Regions from separate parts of the Rahnella sp. GSA61A genome, predicted to be linked through region 1. Evidence: predicted binding sites of a transcription regulator. Region 1 holds the regulator's gene; the other holds the start of a gene.
What was found. Region 1 encodes CRP, which controls carbon source genes, mostly activating them, when cyclic AMP is high. Its sites were predicted from a motif close to ATGTGANNNNNNTCACAT; they were not measured.

Region 1 (7,642 bases):
AAACGCCTGTGAACCGAGCGGGTGTTTTTCGAGTTGCGTCACCACAATGGGCAACGGTGCTGGCTGGGCGCGGTTGATGCTGACCAGCGGGCGATCCTGCCCGAGGATTTCCACGTTGGTCAGATCGTGGTACCGCTCAACCTTGCCGTCGTTGATATGAAAAAAATCGCGACCTGTCGTCTCAATCACATCGCCGTAAGCCGCGAAGGCCGCCTGGGTCAGCGGGTAAACCGGAAGTTCCATGGCATTCATCCCTGCATTTAAAATAAAACCGGTGAGATAAGCCCGCCAGATTGGCGGATTTATCCTCAATGCAATTACTGTAGAAACTTTTTCCAACTTGCTCAATCGAAATATGGAAAAAGATTCCATAAAATTGATGAAGTCCACAATTCTCATCCGGTTAAATCTATAAAATCTTTTTCATTCAATGCATTAACATTACTTCGGGTGACCTATGCTGGATGAGGAGTCGATTAAAACCTTTATGCACGTCGCACAAACAGGCAGCTTTTCCCGCGCGGCAGAGATGCTGCATAAAACGCCCGCGACCATCAGCTATCGAATTAAGATGCTGGAAGACAGTGCCGGGACGTTATTGCTCAACCGCACGACCCGTACGGTGTCGCTGACGCCCGCCGGACAGCATCTGCTTGAACGATGTCGCCAGTGGCTAACCTGGCTGGAGGGTGTACCGGCAGAACTGCAGCAGATTAACGACGGCATTGAGCGCCAGCTGAATGTGGTGGTGAACAATCTGATGTACTGCCCTGAAACTCTGGCGGCGTTATTAAGCTGTCTGACGCAGCGCTACCCGTTCACGCAGTTCACTTTCACACGACAGATTTACATGGGGGTATGGGATACGCTGCTGTACGAAGATTTTCAGCTGGCGATTGGCGTCACCGGCACCGAATCTCTTTCTAACGCCGTGAATCTGCTGCCGCTGGGTGAAGTGGACTGGATTTTTGTTCATGCGCCCTTTCATCCGCTGCAGCACATCACTGGCATGCTGGAAGAAGCGGTGTTGCGTCAGTACATTGCCATCAATGTGGAAGACACCTCGCGCCATCTGAACAAGCGGGTAGCCTGGTTGCTGACCGGGCAACGGCAGATCATCGTGGCAGATGTGGCGACTAAACTGGCCTGTCACCTGAAGGGAATGGGTATCGGTTTTCTGCCGCGCCATCTGTGCCAGCCATATCTCGACAGCGGCGAGCTGATCGCCCGACAAATCCGCTATCCGCGCGCCCCTTCCCCGCTCAGTCTGGCGTGGAAAAAGGAGTACACAGGCAAGGCGCTGCATGACATTGTTTCTCTGTTCCACCAGAAGGACCCGCTGATCCAACCGTTGCTGGCGGGTTTAGAATAGTGATGCCCTCTTTGGCTTCGCGAATAAATATGGTAACAATAGGCTTAATTATGCGCAGCCTTGACGCCAGAACTTCGACCACAGAAAAGACCGCGTCTCGCCTGCCTGCATCACCTTTATGGAGAACAGCGCATTATGTCAGCCAAACATCCTGTTATTGCCGTGACCGGTTCGAGCGGTGCAGGCACCACGACCACCAGCGTGGCATTTCGTAAAATATTTCAGCAGCTTGGTTTGCGTGCGGCGGAACTGGAAGGCGACAGTTTTCATCATTTCACCCGTCCTGAAATGGATGCGGCAATACGCAAGGCGCGCGATCTGGGACGTCATATCAGCTACTTCGGGCCGGAAGCCAATGACTTTGGTTTGCTGGAAAAAAGCTTTATCGAATACGGTAAAACAGGCACTGGTCGTTCACGTAAGTATCTGCATACTTATGACGAAGCCGTTCCCTACAATCAGGTGCCGGGTACCTTTACGCCGTGGCAGGCGTTGCCGGAACCGACGGATATTTTGTTTTACGAAGGGTTACACGGTGGCGTGGTGGCGGACAAAATTGACGTTGCCGCGCAGGTCGACCTGCTGGTCGGCGTAGTGCCTATCGTCAACCTCGAATGGATCCAGAAACTGGTGCGCGATACCGGCGAGCGCGGGCATTCCCGTGAAGCGGTGATGGATTCCGTCGTGCGTTCGATGGATGACTATATCAATTACATTACGCCGCAGTTTTCCCGCACACACATCAATTTCCAGCGGGTACCCACCATCGACACCTCGAACCCGTTTGCCGCCAAAGCCATTCCGTCACTGGATGAAAGCTTTGTGGTGATTCATTTTCAGGGACTGGATGACATCGATTTCCCGTATCTGCTGGCCATGCTGCAAGGGTCGTTTATCTCGCACATCAAAACACTGGTGGTGCCGGGCGGCAAAATGGGGCTGGCGATGGAGCTGATCATGGCGCCGCTGGTGCAGCGCCTGATGGAAGGCAAGAAGATCGAGTAAACTTTATTCGGCTGCAATCACTTCAAAGCTGTGGGTGATTGTGGCCGCTTTCCCCAGCATCAGAGACACAGAACAGTATTTTTCGGCAGACAGGCTGACTGCGCGTTCAACAATCTTATCGGTCAGATCCTTACCGGTGACGATAAAATGCAGATTGATGTGAGTGAACAGACGCGGCGCTTCTTCGCGGCGTTGTGAGGTCAGCTTCACTTCACAATCACGCACGTCATTACGACCTTTTTGCAAAATTGACACCACGTCGATTGCACTACACCCCCCTGCGGACATCAGTAACATTTCCATCGGGCTTGGGGCTTTATCACCCGCGTTTCCATCCATTGAAATCTGATGACCCGATGCAGACTCACCTAAAAATGTCAGTCCTTCAACCCATTTGACACGTGCATGCATGAACTATTCTCCCGGTGAATAAACTTGTCGAAATCTGCTCTCAGAGTACCCTTTCACCTAAAATCTGGCAACGTAACCCGATCGCCATCATGCTGAAGCGAGACAACAGAAGACAGCATCTCAAACCTGTGCTACAAACAAAGCCGAAACATACTTTCCAGTAAATTGCGGTGACGGTTTTTGCGGTTTAAGTACAGAACCCACGGTGATGACAGCAATAAACAGGCTGTTGCACTCCGACATCCGCTTGCAGCATTTCTGGAGAGTTATATGCTGAAAGGGCGCTTTGGATTTGAAGTGCCGTACAGGGAACTCTGAGCCCTGTGATTTTGGGCAGCGATAACAACAGAGGATAATAGCAAATGGTTCTCGGCAAGCCACAAACAGACCCGACTCTTGAATGGTTCCTGTCTCACTGTCATATACATAAGTATCCTTCTAAAAGTACGCTGATTCACCAGGGTGAAAAAGCCGAAACGCTTTACTACATCGTGAAAGGGTCAGTTGCTGTCCTGATTAAAGATGAAGAAGGCAAGGAAATGATACTGTCCTACCTTAACCAAGGTGACTTCATCGGTGAGCTGGGACTCTTCGAAGAAGGTCAGGAACGCAGTGCCTGGGTACGTGCTAAAACTGCCTGTGAAGTGGCTGAAATTTCGTATAAAAAATTCCGCCAGCTGATTCAGGTTAACCCGGATATTCTGATGCGTCTCTCCGCGCAGATGGCCAACCGTCTGCAAGTGACGTCAGAGAAAGTCGGCAACCTTGCCTTCCTTGACGTTACCGGTCGTATCGCTCAAACCTTGCTCAATCTGGCTAAACAGCCTGATGCAATGACCCATCCGGACGGGATGCAAATCAAGATTACCCGCCAGGAAATTGGCCAAATCGTCGGTTGTTCACGTGAAACAGTCGGACGCATTCTCAAAATGCTGGAAGATCAAAGCCTGATCTCCGCACACGGTAAAACGATTGTCGTTTACGGCACACGTTAATCCCTCAAAAATTGGCGCGGCAAAACACTGTCGCGCCTTTTTTATGGGCTAAGCTTTACCCATGACGCTATGGCGAAGACTGTTTTACCATCCTGAAGTGAACTACGCGCTGCGCCAGACGCTGGTGTTGTGCTTACCTGTTGGCATTTGCTGGCTGTTTGGCAATTTGCAAATGGGCCTGCTGTTTTCCCTCTGCCCGGCCTGTTGTAACATCGCCGGTCTGGATACCCCGCATAAACGCTTTTTCAAACGCCTGCTCGTCGGCGGTTCACTCTTTGCCGTGAGCAGCCTTCTGCTGCAACTGATGCTCGAAAGCTGGCATATACCGCTGCCGCTGATCATGCTGTCGCTGGCGTTACTGCTCGGCGTCACCGGTGAAATCAGCCCGCTGCATGCGCGCCTGTTGCCCGGTGCGCTGGTGGCGACTATCTTCACGCTGAGTATGGTGGGCGTGCGCCCGATGTGGCAGGCCCCGGTGTTGTTCGCCGCTGGCACAGCCTGGTACGGATTGTTTAACTGGGCGTGGTTTCGTATTTCGGAAGAACAGCCGATGCGCGAAACGCTCAGCCAGCTCTATCTGCAACTCGCGGATTATTTCGAAGCCAAGTACAGCCTGCTGACGCAACACACCGATCCCGAAACCGCGTTACCCCCACTGCTAGCCCGCCAGCAGCAGGTTATCGACCTGATTGCCCTGCTTTATCAGCAATTACACATGTTGCCCCAGCACGGACATCATCATCACCATAAGCGGCTATTTCAGCGTTTTCAGGTGGCGCTCGATTTGCAGGAGCACATTACAGTGAGCCTGCATCAGCCGGAAGAAGTGCAGAAACTGGTGGAGGAAAGCCATGCCGAAGCGGTTATCCGCCGAAATGCACAGGTGATTTCCACCCGTCTTCGGGTGATTGCCGACGATATTCTTTATCACCGTTTATCCGGGCGCTTTACGATGGCCAATGAGCTGACCGCGCTGGAGAAAATCGCCGCGCGCAACCCGGACAATCCGGTAGGTCAGTTTTGTTATTACCATTTCAGCCGCATTGCCCGTCTGTTACGCACACAGCGGCCGTTGTACAAACGTGACCTGATGAACACCCAGCCGCGTTTGCCCTTCTGGCCCGCGCTGAAAAGCTATCTTTCCTTCAAATCCGTGGCACTGCGTAATGCCGCACGTTTGGGCATTATTCTGGCGATTGGCAGCAGTCTGGGTCTGTTCTTCAATTTGCCCAAACCCTACTGGATCTTGCTGACTATCATGTTGGTCAGCCAGAACGGTTATAACGCCACGCGGGTGAGGATCCAGCACCGTGCACTCGGTACGCTGGCCGGATTGCTGATTGCCTCAGGCTTGCTCAAACTGGAACTGCCGGAAGGCACCACGCTGCTGTGCATGCTGCTGATCACCCTGTTGTCCTATACCGTTCTGCGCAAAAACTACGGACTGGCGATGGTCGGCATGACGGTGACTGCAGTGTATACCCTGCAATTGCTGGCGATGAACGGCGTGCATTTTCTGGTACCACGACTGGTCGATACCCTGATCGGCTGCGCGCTGGCCTTTGGTGGCACTATCTGGTTGTGGCCGCAATGGCAAAGCGGTTTGCTGCGCCAGAATGCACACCAGGCGCTGGAAATCTATCAGGACGCTATCCGCCTGCTGCTCGAGGAAAGCCCCGACACCGCCAAACTGGCGTACACCCGTATGCAGGTCAATCAGGCGCACAATAAGCTGTTCACTTCGCTAAATCAGGCGATGCAGGAGCCGGGTTTTAACTCACATTATCTGGCGGATATGCGTTTGTGGGTGACGCACAGTCAGTTTGTGGTTGAGCATATCAACGCGATGACGATCCTCGCCCGCGAGCATTACATGCTGCCGGAAAAACTGGCGACGGAGTATTTACAGACCTGCGAAATCGCGCTGCAAAGCTGTCAACAACGACTGCTCTACGACGGGCCGGGCAGCGAGAACAACCTGTTTAATGCGCCGGAACTTCACCCGGATATGCCACTGACCGAAATGGAACGCCATCTGCGGCGCGTAATTTCACATCTCAGCGTGATGCATACCATCTCGTCACTGGCGTGGAAGCAGAGGCCGCATCATGGGATCTGGCTGACGCGGCGGGCGTGAAGGGGGAGACCCCTTTCAAATCCCCTTTTTACTGGCTTGCAGTCAGACTGCTTTTTGAAATTGAGAAAATTTCGGTTTCTCAAGTACGGATGCCGTGTACTGGCGTTCTTTTAAACGGATTGAGAAAGTTTCGGTTTTTCAATTGCCGTGTTCGCTTAACTCACCGAGCCGAAACCGACCAAAGAGGGCTAAGACGAGCCCTCTTTGGAATCTCCACGTCTTAAACTGCGCGCTTCGCTCGTAGGCTATGTTCCAGCAACCACAGCGACAGGCTGGAAATCTTGCCGCGTTGCGGTTCCTTCTCTCGGTCTTCGAGCCACTGGTCTCGAAGCCGCTCCGTTCAGCAAGATTTCTGATTCGCCCGCAGGATTCTAAATTCAAAAGCAGAAGGGTTTTATCTTTTAGAAATGTCGATTGGCGTGCTCAAAAATGGCACCGAATGAACGGTTCGAGACCTATGGCTCGAAGCCTGAAATTCGGGAATCGCGCAGCGATGACATTTTGCGCCACACACTAATGCGCCAGAACATGTCCGCCGTGCCCGCGACAGCGCGCAGTGAAAAAGCGAAGGGAGATCCAAGAGGGAAAAAGCACTTTTCCCTCTTGGTCGGTTTCGGCGCGAGAGGCCATGTGATAAATGTTAGTGAGAAACCGAAATTGTCTCGATCAAGCGTTTAAAGACGGAGGCGTGGGGATCACCCCCCACAAACTTTCCCCACGGCTTTCTCAAACCTTTCCATCCCTTCTTCAATATCCGCGAAGTCGATAACAAGCGATGGCGCAAACCGCATCACGTTTGGTCCGGCGACCAGCATCATCAATCCGAATTCTGCCGCGGCGGCATGGAATTCTCCGGCGCGGTTTTTATACGCATCAGAAAGCTCGGCGCCGATCAGCAAACCCTGGCCGCGGAACTCGCTGAAGATGTGATATTTCTGGTTGATGGCCTCCAGCGCGCTGATGAATTTCTCGCGGCGCTCGTTGATCCCGGCCAGCACGTCTGGCGTATTGATGATATCCAGTGCAGCCTCAGCGACGGCGCAGGCCAGCGGGTTACCGCCGTAGGTGGTGCCGTGTTTGCCCGGTTCCATCACCGAGGCCACGTCTTCGGTTGCCAGCATGGCGGAAACCGGGAAACCGCCGCCGAGCGCTTTGGCAGTGGTCAGGATGTCTGGCGTCACGCCGTAATGCATGTAGCTGAACAACTTGCCGCTGCGCCCCATGCCGCTTTGTACTTCATCCAGCACCAGCAGCGCCTGATGTTTGTCACAAAGCTCGCGCAGACCTTGCAGAAACGCTTTGGTCGCAGGCGTGACACCGCCCTCCCCTTGCACAGGCTCGACAACAATGGCGCAGGTGTGGTCGTCGATCACCGCTTTTACGGCATCCAGATCGTTGAACGGCACGTGCACAATATCAGCGGGTTTCGGGCCGAAGCCGTCGGAGTATTTCGGCTGGCCACCCACGGAAACCGTGAACAGCGTGCGACCGTGGAAGGCATTATGGAAAGCGATGATCTTACTTTTGTACGGGCTGTGACGGTGCGAAGCGTAATAGCGCGCCAGTTTAAAGGCCGCTTCGTTGGCTTCAGCGCCGGAGTTGGCGAAGAATACGCGGTCGGCAAAGGTGGCGTCGATCAGCTTCTGCGCCAGTCGAAGGGCGGGTTCATTGGTAAATACGTTACTGACATGCCACAGGGTTTCGCCCTGCTCGTGCAACGCT
Region 2 (7,642 bases), on a different contig from region 1:
GTCACCCGCTGCCCAGCACAGGTCGCCGATACGCTGGAAACCGAACATGGAGTAGTAGATGTAGAACGGGATCATTGGCAGATCGTTGGTGCTGTAAGACGTCGCTGCGGCCAGCCATGAAGACGCGGCACCCAGTTCGTTAATACCTTCCTGCAGGATCTGACCTTTCTCGTCTTCTTTATAGTAAGCAACCTGCTCACGGTCCTGCGGGGTGTACTGCTGGCCGTTCGGGCTGTAAATACCAATCTGACGGAACAGACCTTCCATACCGAATGTACGCGCTTCATCGGCGATGATCGGCACCAGACGGTCTTTAATGGAGTCGTTTTTCAGCATCACGTTCAGTGCACGGACGAAAGCGATAGTGGTAGAGATCTCTTTCTTCTGCTCTTCCAGCAGTTGTGAGAAGTCTTCCAGTTTCGGCATTTCCAGCTTCTGCGTGAAGTTTGGCAGACGGGTCGGCAGGTAGCCTTTCAGCGCAGCGCGACGTTCGTGCAGGTATTTGTATTCTGCAGAGTCTTTTTCCAGCGTGATGTACGGCAGTTTTTCCAGATTTTCATCGGTTACTGGCACGCTAAAACGATCACGGATATAGCGCACGCCATCCATGTTCATTTTCTTCACCTGGTGAGCAATGTTTTTACCTTCGGCAGCGTCGCCCATGCCATAACCTTTAATGGTATGCGCAAGGATAACGGTCGGCTGACCTTTGGTGTTCTGTGCTTTGTTCAGTGCAGCGAAGACTTTCTTCGGATCATGGCCGCCACGGTTCAGCGCCCAGATTTCGTCGTCGGTCATATCTTTGACCAGAGCGGCGGTTTCAGGGTATTTGCCGAAGAAGTGGTCACGAACGTATTTACCGTCGCGGGACTTGAAGGTCTGGTAGTCGCCATCCACGGTTTCGTTCATCAGCTGGATCAGTTTACCGCTGGTGTCTTTACGCAGCAGTTCATCCCAGCGGTTGCCCCAGATCACTTTGATCACGTTCCAGCCAGCGCCTGCAAAGATGCCGTCGAGTTCGTTGATGATTTTGCCGTTACCGGTTACCGGGCCATCAAGACGCTGCAGGTTACAATTGATGATGAAGCACAGGTTATCCAGTTTCTCACGGGTCGCGATGGTGATCGCCCCTTTGGATTCTGGTTCGTCCATTTCACCGTCGCCCAGGAATGCGTAAACGCGCTGTGCGGAGGTGTCTTTCAGACCACGGTGTTCCAGATATTTCAGGAATTTAGCCTGATAGATGGCACCGATCGGGCCCAGACCCATGGATACGGTCGGGAACTGCCAGAACTCAGGCATCAGTTTAGGGTGCGGATAAGACGACAGACCTTTACCGTGAACTTCCTGACGGAAATTGTTCATCTGGTCTTCGGTCAGACGGCCTTCAAGGAAAGCACGTGCGTACACGCCCGGAGAGATGTGGCCCTGGAAGTACACCAGATCGCCGCCGTCTTTTTCGTTGCGCGCACGGAAGAAGTGGTTGAAGCACACTTCGTACACGGTCGCAGAAGACTGGAAGGAAGCCATGTGGCCGCCGAGTTCCAGGTCTTTCTTGGACGCACGCAGAACGGTCATGATGGCGTTCCAGCGGATAGCAGTACGAATGTTACGTTCCAGCTCCAGGTTACCCGGGTATTCAGGTTCGTCTTCAACAGCGATGGTATTGACGTAGTTACGGCTGGCTGCGCCAGCAGCGACGCTTACGCCGCCCTTGCGCGCTTCACTGAGAACCTGATCGATCAGGAACTGTGCACGCTCAACACCTTCTTCACGGATGACCGATTCGATCGCTTGTAGCCAGTCGCGAGTTTCGATCGGATCCACGTCATTATTTACACGTTCTGACATGGTGCTTTTCCTTATCTGTCTCTAATACGTTGGTTTATCTGGAGCCTGTCTTCCTGCGCTCTTTCTAAAACGCGCTTCGCCGCTAAGAGAACGCACGAAGACAGGCCCGTCATGTAGTTGCCGTGAGCCCTCAAATGAAGGCTCTAAAAATTAACCCTGATGGTTAACTTTCATCTTTTCGTTGCTGGAGCCGTCGTAAAGACCGATCCCGCCGGGTGTGTTCCCTGCTGAGATCCAGCAAAACTTCTTCAATGAACGCCAGGTGACGGTGAGATGCGGCACGCGCTATTTCTGGTTCCCGTGCAACAATCGCCTCGAAAATACTGGCGCGGTGGTTGCTTACCGTCGCCAGCATTTCCCGACGTGAGTAAAGCAATTCAAAGTTCTGTCGAACGTTCTTCTCGAGCATCGGCCCCATACAGCGAACCAGATGCAGCAGCACCACATTATGGGCTGCTTCTGTTACAGCGACCTGATACTGCATAACCGCGTCGGCTTCTGCGTCCAGATCTCCGCTGTCCTGTGCGGTCTGAATGACCACGTGACAATCGCGAATGCGCTGCAGATCTTCCTCTGTGCCACGAAGCGCCGCGTAATACGCAGCGATACCTTCAAGGGCGTGTCGTGTTTCAAGGAGATCGAATTGTGATTCAGGATGGTCGGCCAGTAACTCAGCCAGCGGATCACTCACGCTTTGCCACAGGTTACTTTGTACGAAAGTACCACCACCCTGACGGCGCAGGAGTAGCCCCTTCCCTTCCAGGCTTTGGATTGCCTCTCTGAGAGAAGGTCGCGATACATCAAACTGTTTGGCAAGTTCGCGCTCTGGCGGAAGCTTTTCCCCGGGTCTCAAGGTGCCTTCGAGGATCAGAAACTCAAGTTGCTGCTCGATCACATCGGATAACTTAGGCTGTCGGATTTTGCTGTAAGCCATATATGTGCGGTTCTCTGCGAGTAGCGACTCTGTTAAGTTGCCGGAGTCAATTGGTAATACCAATTTAAAAAACGTGGCCGTAAAGTAACAAAGTATTCACCTTGTGTCCATATGGCTACCCAGTAAATGCGTCGACCCCGCACATTTTAACAAATTTTTATCATTTATCTTTTTTACCCGGCCTCAGATCACATTTTATGGATCCTGAACAAATTTACAGTCAATTTGGCTATTTGTTATGCAGATGATGCATAAACCCCGTGCAAACTTTTCCGCATAACATTATTCTTGCCCGAACGGTAGATGATCCTGATTTTTAGGCACAATCCAGCCGTAAATAATTAGATACAAAAAGTGTAATTATCGCCTTACATTCTCTCTAACACACAGAATGTTATGGGTTTTGCCCCAATGACAGAGGACAGGTAAATGGTTGATCAACAACAAGGCGATGAGCTGAAGCGCGGTCTCAAAAACCGGCATATCCAGTTGATTGCATTAGGTGGGGCCGTCGGTACAGGGCTGTTTCTGGGCAGTGCTTCCGTCATTCAGTCCGCAGGGCCGGGGATTATTCTCGGTTATGCCATTGCGGGTTTTATCGCATTCTTAATTATGCGTCAGTTGGGTGAAATGGTGGTTGAAGAACCGGTTGCCGGTTCATTCAGTCATTTTGCCTATAAATACTGGGGCGGATTTGCGGGTTTTGCTTCCGGCTGGAATTACTGGGTGCTGTACGTTCTGGTCGCGATGGCCGAACTGACTGCCGTCGGTAAATATATTCAATTCTGGTGGCCGGAAATCCCGACATGGGCTTCTGCTGCGGTTTTCTTCGTGCTGATCAACGCTATCAACCTGACTAACGTTAAAGTGTTTGGCGAGATGGAGTTCTGGTTTGCGATCATCAAAGTGGTTGCCGTGGTGGCGATGATTCTGTTCGGTGGCTGGCTGCTGTTCAGCGACACGGCAGGCCCTCAGGCAACAGTTCGCAACCTGTGGGAGCAAGGCGGTTTCCTGCCCCATGGCATGACCGGGCTGGTGATGATGATGGCGATCATCATGTTCTCTTTCGGTGGCCTGGAACTGGTCGGGATTACTGCTGCTGAAGCGGATAATCCGGAAACCAGCATTCCTAAAGCAACCAATCAGGTTATCTATCGTATTCTGATTTTCTATGTGGGCTCACTTGCCGTCCTGCTTTCCCTGATGCCATGGACCCGTGTCGGGCCGGATACCAGCCCGTTTGTGCTGATCTTCCATGACCTGGGTGATGCACTGGTAGCGAATGCTCTGAACGTGGTGATCCTGACGGCAGCGCTGTCGGTTTATAACAGCTGTGTTTACTGCAACAGCCGCATGTTGTTTGGTCTGGCTCAGCAAGGCAACGCGCCTAAAGCATTGCTCAACGTCGACAAGCGCGGCGTGCCGGTGGCTTCTATCCTCGTTTCTGCTGCCACCACAGCGCTGTGTGTTCTGATTAACTACCTGATGCCGGGTGAAGCGTTTGGTCTGCTGATGGCTCTGGTGGTGTCTGCACTGGTGATCAACTGGGCGATGATCAGCCTGGCGCACATCAAATTCCGTCAGGCGAAACGTCGTGAAGGCGTGGAACCTAAGTTCAAAGCGCTGCTGTATCCGCTGGGTAACTATATCTGCCTGCTGTTTATGGCGGCAATTCTGGTGATCATGGCTATCACCCCGGGCATGGCGATCTCCGTATGGCTGATCCCGGTGTGGCTGGTAGTTCTGGCCATCGGTTACTGGGTCAAAAATCAGCAAAGCGGGAAATCCGTTAACGCTTAAGTATTCGTTTTAAAATTGAAACGAAAAAGCGCCCCGGTTAAGTGCAGACTTACCGGGGCGCTTTGTTAGGTACGTCACATTTCCTCCCGTATGACCAAAATGTCCATCTTCATGACTCTTACCTCCTGACCCCTCTTCCCTTCCCCGGCCAATACTCAGGGCTAACAAACAGTTTTTTAACAAAATCCTTTTATCCACAATCCGGAGAGAACATCCATGAAGGAAGGCGCACTGTCGTTCAAAGAGAAAGTGGCGTACGGAATGGGGGATGCGGGCTGCAATATGATTGGCGGCGCCATCATGCTGTTTCTTAATTATTTTTACACAGATATCTTCGGTTTAGCCCCGGCACTGGTTGGCGTATTGCTGCTATCAGTGCGTGTTATCGATGCCGTCACCGACCCGATCATGGGCGCGATTGCTGACCGTACCACCACCCGCTGGGGCCGTTTCCGCCCGTATTTGTTATGGGTTTCGGTGCCATACGTACTGTTCAGTGTGCTGATGTTCACCACACCAGAATGGAGTTACAACAGCAAAGTTATCTATGCGTTTGTAACCTACTTCCTGATGTCCCTGACTTACACCGCCATCAACATTCCCTACTGCTCGCTGGGCGGCGTCATTACTGCCGATCCGCATGAGCGTGTTGCCTGCCAGTCTTACCGCTTCTTTATGGTAGGGATCGCGACGCTGATCCTGTCTTCCACCTTACTGCCGATGGCCGACTTTTTCGGTGGCGCAGACAAAGCCAAGGGCTATCAGATGTCGATGGGGGTGATGGCAATCATCGCGCTGTTCATGTTCCTGTTCTGCTTCAGCTCGGTAAAAGAACGTATTCAGCCTGCGGTACCGTCAAAACATGCCTTAAAATCTGACCTGAAAGATGTGTGGAAAAACGACCAGTGGGTACGCATCCTGCTGCTGACGTTCTGCAACGTGTGCCCGGGCTTTATCCGTATGGCAGCCACTATGTATTACGTCACCTGGGTAATGGAAAAATCCACATCCTTTGCCAGCATGTTTATCAGCCTCGGCGTGGTGGGCATGATGATCGGCAGTGCACTGGCAAAACCGCTGACCGATAAATACTGCAAACTGAAAGTGTTCTTCTGGGCCAATATCATCCTGACCATTTTCTCCTGCGGATTCTATTTCCTCGACCCGCACGCCACCACGCTTATTCTGGTAGCGTACTTCATCCTCAACATCATGCACCAGCTCCCTTCCCCGCTGCACTGGTCGCTGATGGCCGACGTTGACGATTACGGCGAATGGAAAACCGGCAAACGTGTTACCGGCATCAGCTTCTCCGGTAACCTGTTCTTCCTGAAATGCGGACTGGCGGTAGCGGGCGCGATGGTCGGCTTCCTGCTCTCCGCGTATGGCTACAATGCCAGCGCAACGCAGCAAAGCGACCATGCCATCAACGGCATCATGTTGTTGTTCACTGTCATTCCTGGCGTGGGCTACCTCATCACTGCCGGTGTTGTACGCTTACTGAAAGTTGATCGCGAAACCATGCGTACCATTCAGGCAGATCTGGAGATTCGCCGCCGTAATTACCGCGAGCTGAATGAATATCACGACGAGAAAAATGCACAGGACGCAGAAGCACTCAGCGTCCCACTGACCAGCAAGGAGCTGAAACATGAGTAATTATCCCAACCCGCTGATTGAGCAACGTGCAGATCCGCATATCTGGCTGCACAGCGACGGAAACTATTACTTTATCGCATCAGTGCCTGAATATGACCGGCTGGAGATCCGCCGCTCGCCAACGCTGACAGGGCTTGCCGACGCGCCAGCCACCATTGTCTGGCATAAACCTGATACCGGCCCGATGAGCGCACTTATCTGGGCACCGGAGTTGCATTTTATCGACGGACAATGGGTGATCTATTACGCGGCCGCCCCCTCACAGGAGATTGTTGACGGCTTATTCCAGCACAGAATGTATGCGCTGGTGTGTGAAGAGGCGGATCCGCTCACAGGGAAATGGCAGGAGAAAGGCCGGATCCAGACGCCGATCGACAGCTTCTCGCTCGATGCCACGCACTTTGAGCATCAGGGCAAAAGCTATTATCTGTGGGCGCAGAAAGACCCGGAAATTCGCGGAAACTCCAATTTGTATCTGGCCGAAATGGAAAACCCGTGGACGCTGAAATCACCGCCCGTCATGCTCAGCAAGCCGGAGCTGGACTGGGAAATCATCGGTTTTTGGGTTAATGAGGGACCGGCGGTGATCAAACACGGTGATAAAATTTTCATCACCTATTCCGCCAGCGCCACCGACGAAAATTACTGTATCGGCCTCCTCACTGCAGACATCAACAGCAATCTGATGGATCCGGTGAGCTGGCATAAATCCCAGCGTCCGGTATTCACCACGCAGGCCCAGAACCGGCAGTTCGGGCCGGGACATAACAGCTTCACTCGCAACGAACAGGGCGCAGACGTGCTGGTATATCATGCCCGAAACTACACTGAAATTGAGGGTGATCCGCTGTACGACCCGAACCGGCATACGCGCATTAAAACCTTCCGCTGGGACGAGAATGGCATGCCCGATTTCGGAGAACCCGCCGCCGATAACCGTCCGCTGACGTTACAAAAACAGCACTGACAAAAAGCAAAAAGCCCGGACACTAAAAATGTACCGGGCTTTTTTATGCAATATCGGATGATAAAAGAGAATTAAATCAAGGTGCCGTAAATCGTCAGCAGCGCTACAACCACCAGGATTATCATCGTCACTTTACGCGCGAGGCTCACAGCAGCGCGAGGTGTCTGTACCGGATCGGTATGCGGATCGCGCGCCAGAGAGAACTGCGCCAGCCGCGTTAATACATGATATTGCGAAGAGTGAATATCGCCCAGCGAAGCAAACCAGGCCGGTAAGGCTTTCTCGCCATGACCAAGCAATGCATAAGCCACGCCGGCCAGACGAACAGGGATCCAGTCGAGAATATGTAACAGGGCATCCACGCCGGACTGCGAACGTTTCAACGGCGGCATATGGCGCGCCAGCCAGGTCTGGTAACCGCGCAATACGGC

Region 2: a site for CRP is predicted at 4,648-4,665, ahead of LC431_RS01050 (glycoside-pentoside-hexuronide (GPH):cation symporter). Genes of this name have one in related genera too.

The regions. Positions count from the first base shown of each region.
Region 1 is NZ_JAHXYO010000008.1:17,693-25,334, forward strand. It holds gene LC431_RS12145 (ureidoglycolate lyase) at 1-243, opposite strand, end outside; gene allS (HTH-type transcriptional activator AllS) at 458-1,372, shown strand; gene LC431_RS12155 (phosphoribulokinase) at 1,508-2,377, shown strand; gene LC431_RS12160 (OsmC family protein) at 2,381-2,788, opposite strand; gene crp (cAMP-activated global transcriptional regulator CRP) at 3,151-3,783, shown strand; gene LC431_RS12170 (YccS/YhfK family putative transporter) at 3,845-5,920, shown strand; gene LC431_RS12175 (aspartate aminotransferase family protein) at 6,616-7,642, opposite strand, start outside.
Region 2 is NZ_JAHXYO010000001.1:229,435-237,076, forward strand. It holds gene aceE (pyruvate dehydrogenase (acetyl-transferring), homodimeric type) at 1-1,851, opposite strand, end outside; gene pdhR (pyruvate dehydrogenase complex transcriptional repressor PdhR) at 2,015-2,785, opposite strand; gene aroP (aromatic amino acid transporter AroP) at 3,215-4,585, shown strand; gene LC431_RS01050 (glycoside-pentoside-hexuronide (GPH):cation symporter) at 4,802-6,244, shown strand; gene LC431_RS01055 (family 43 glycosylhydrolase) at 6,237-7,211, shown strand; gene ampE (beta-lactamase regulator AmpE) at 7,283-7,642, opposite strand, start outside.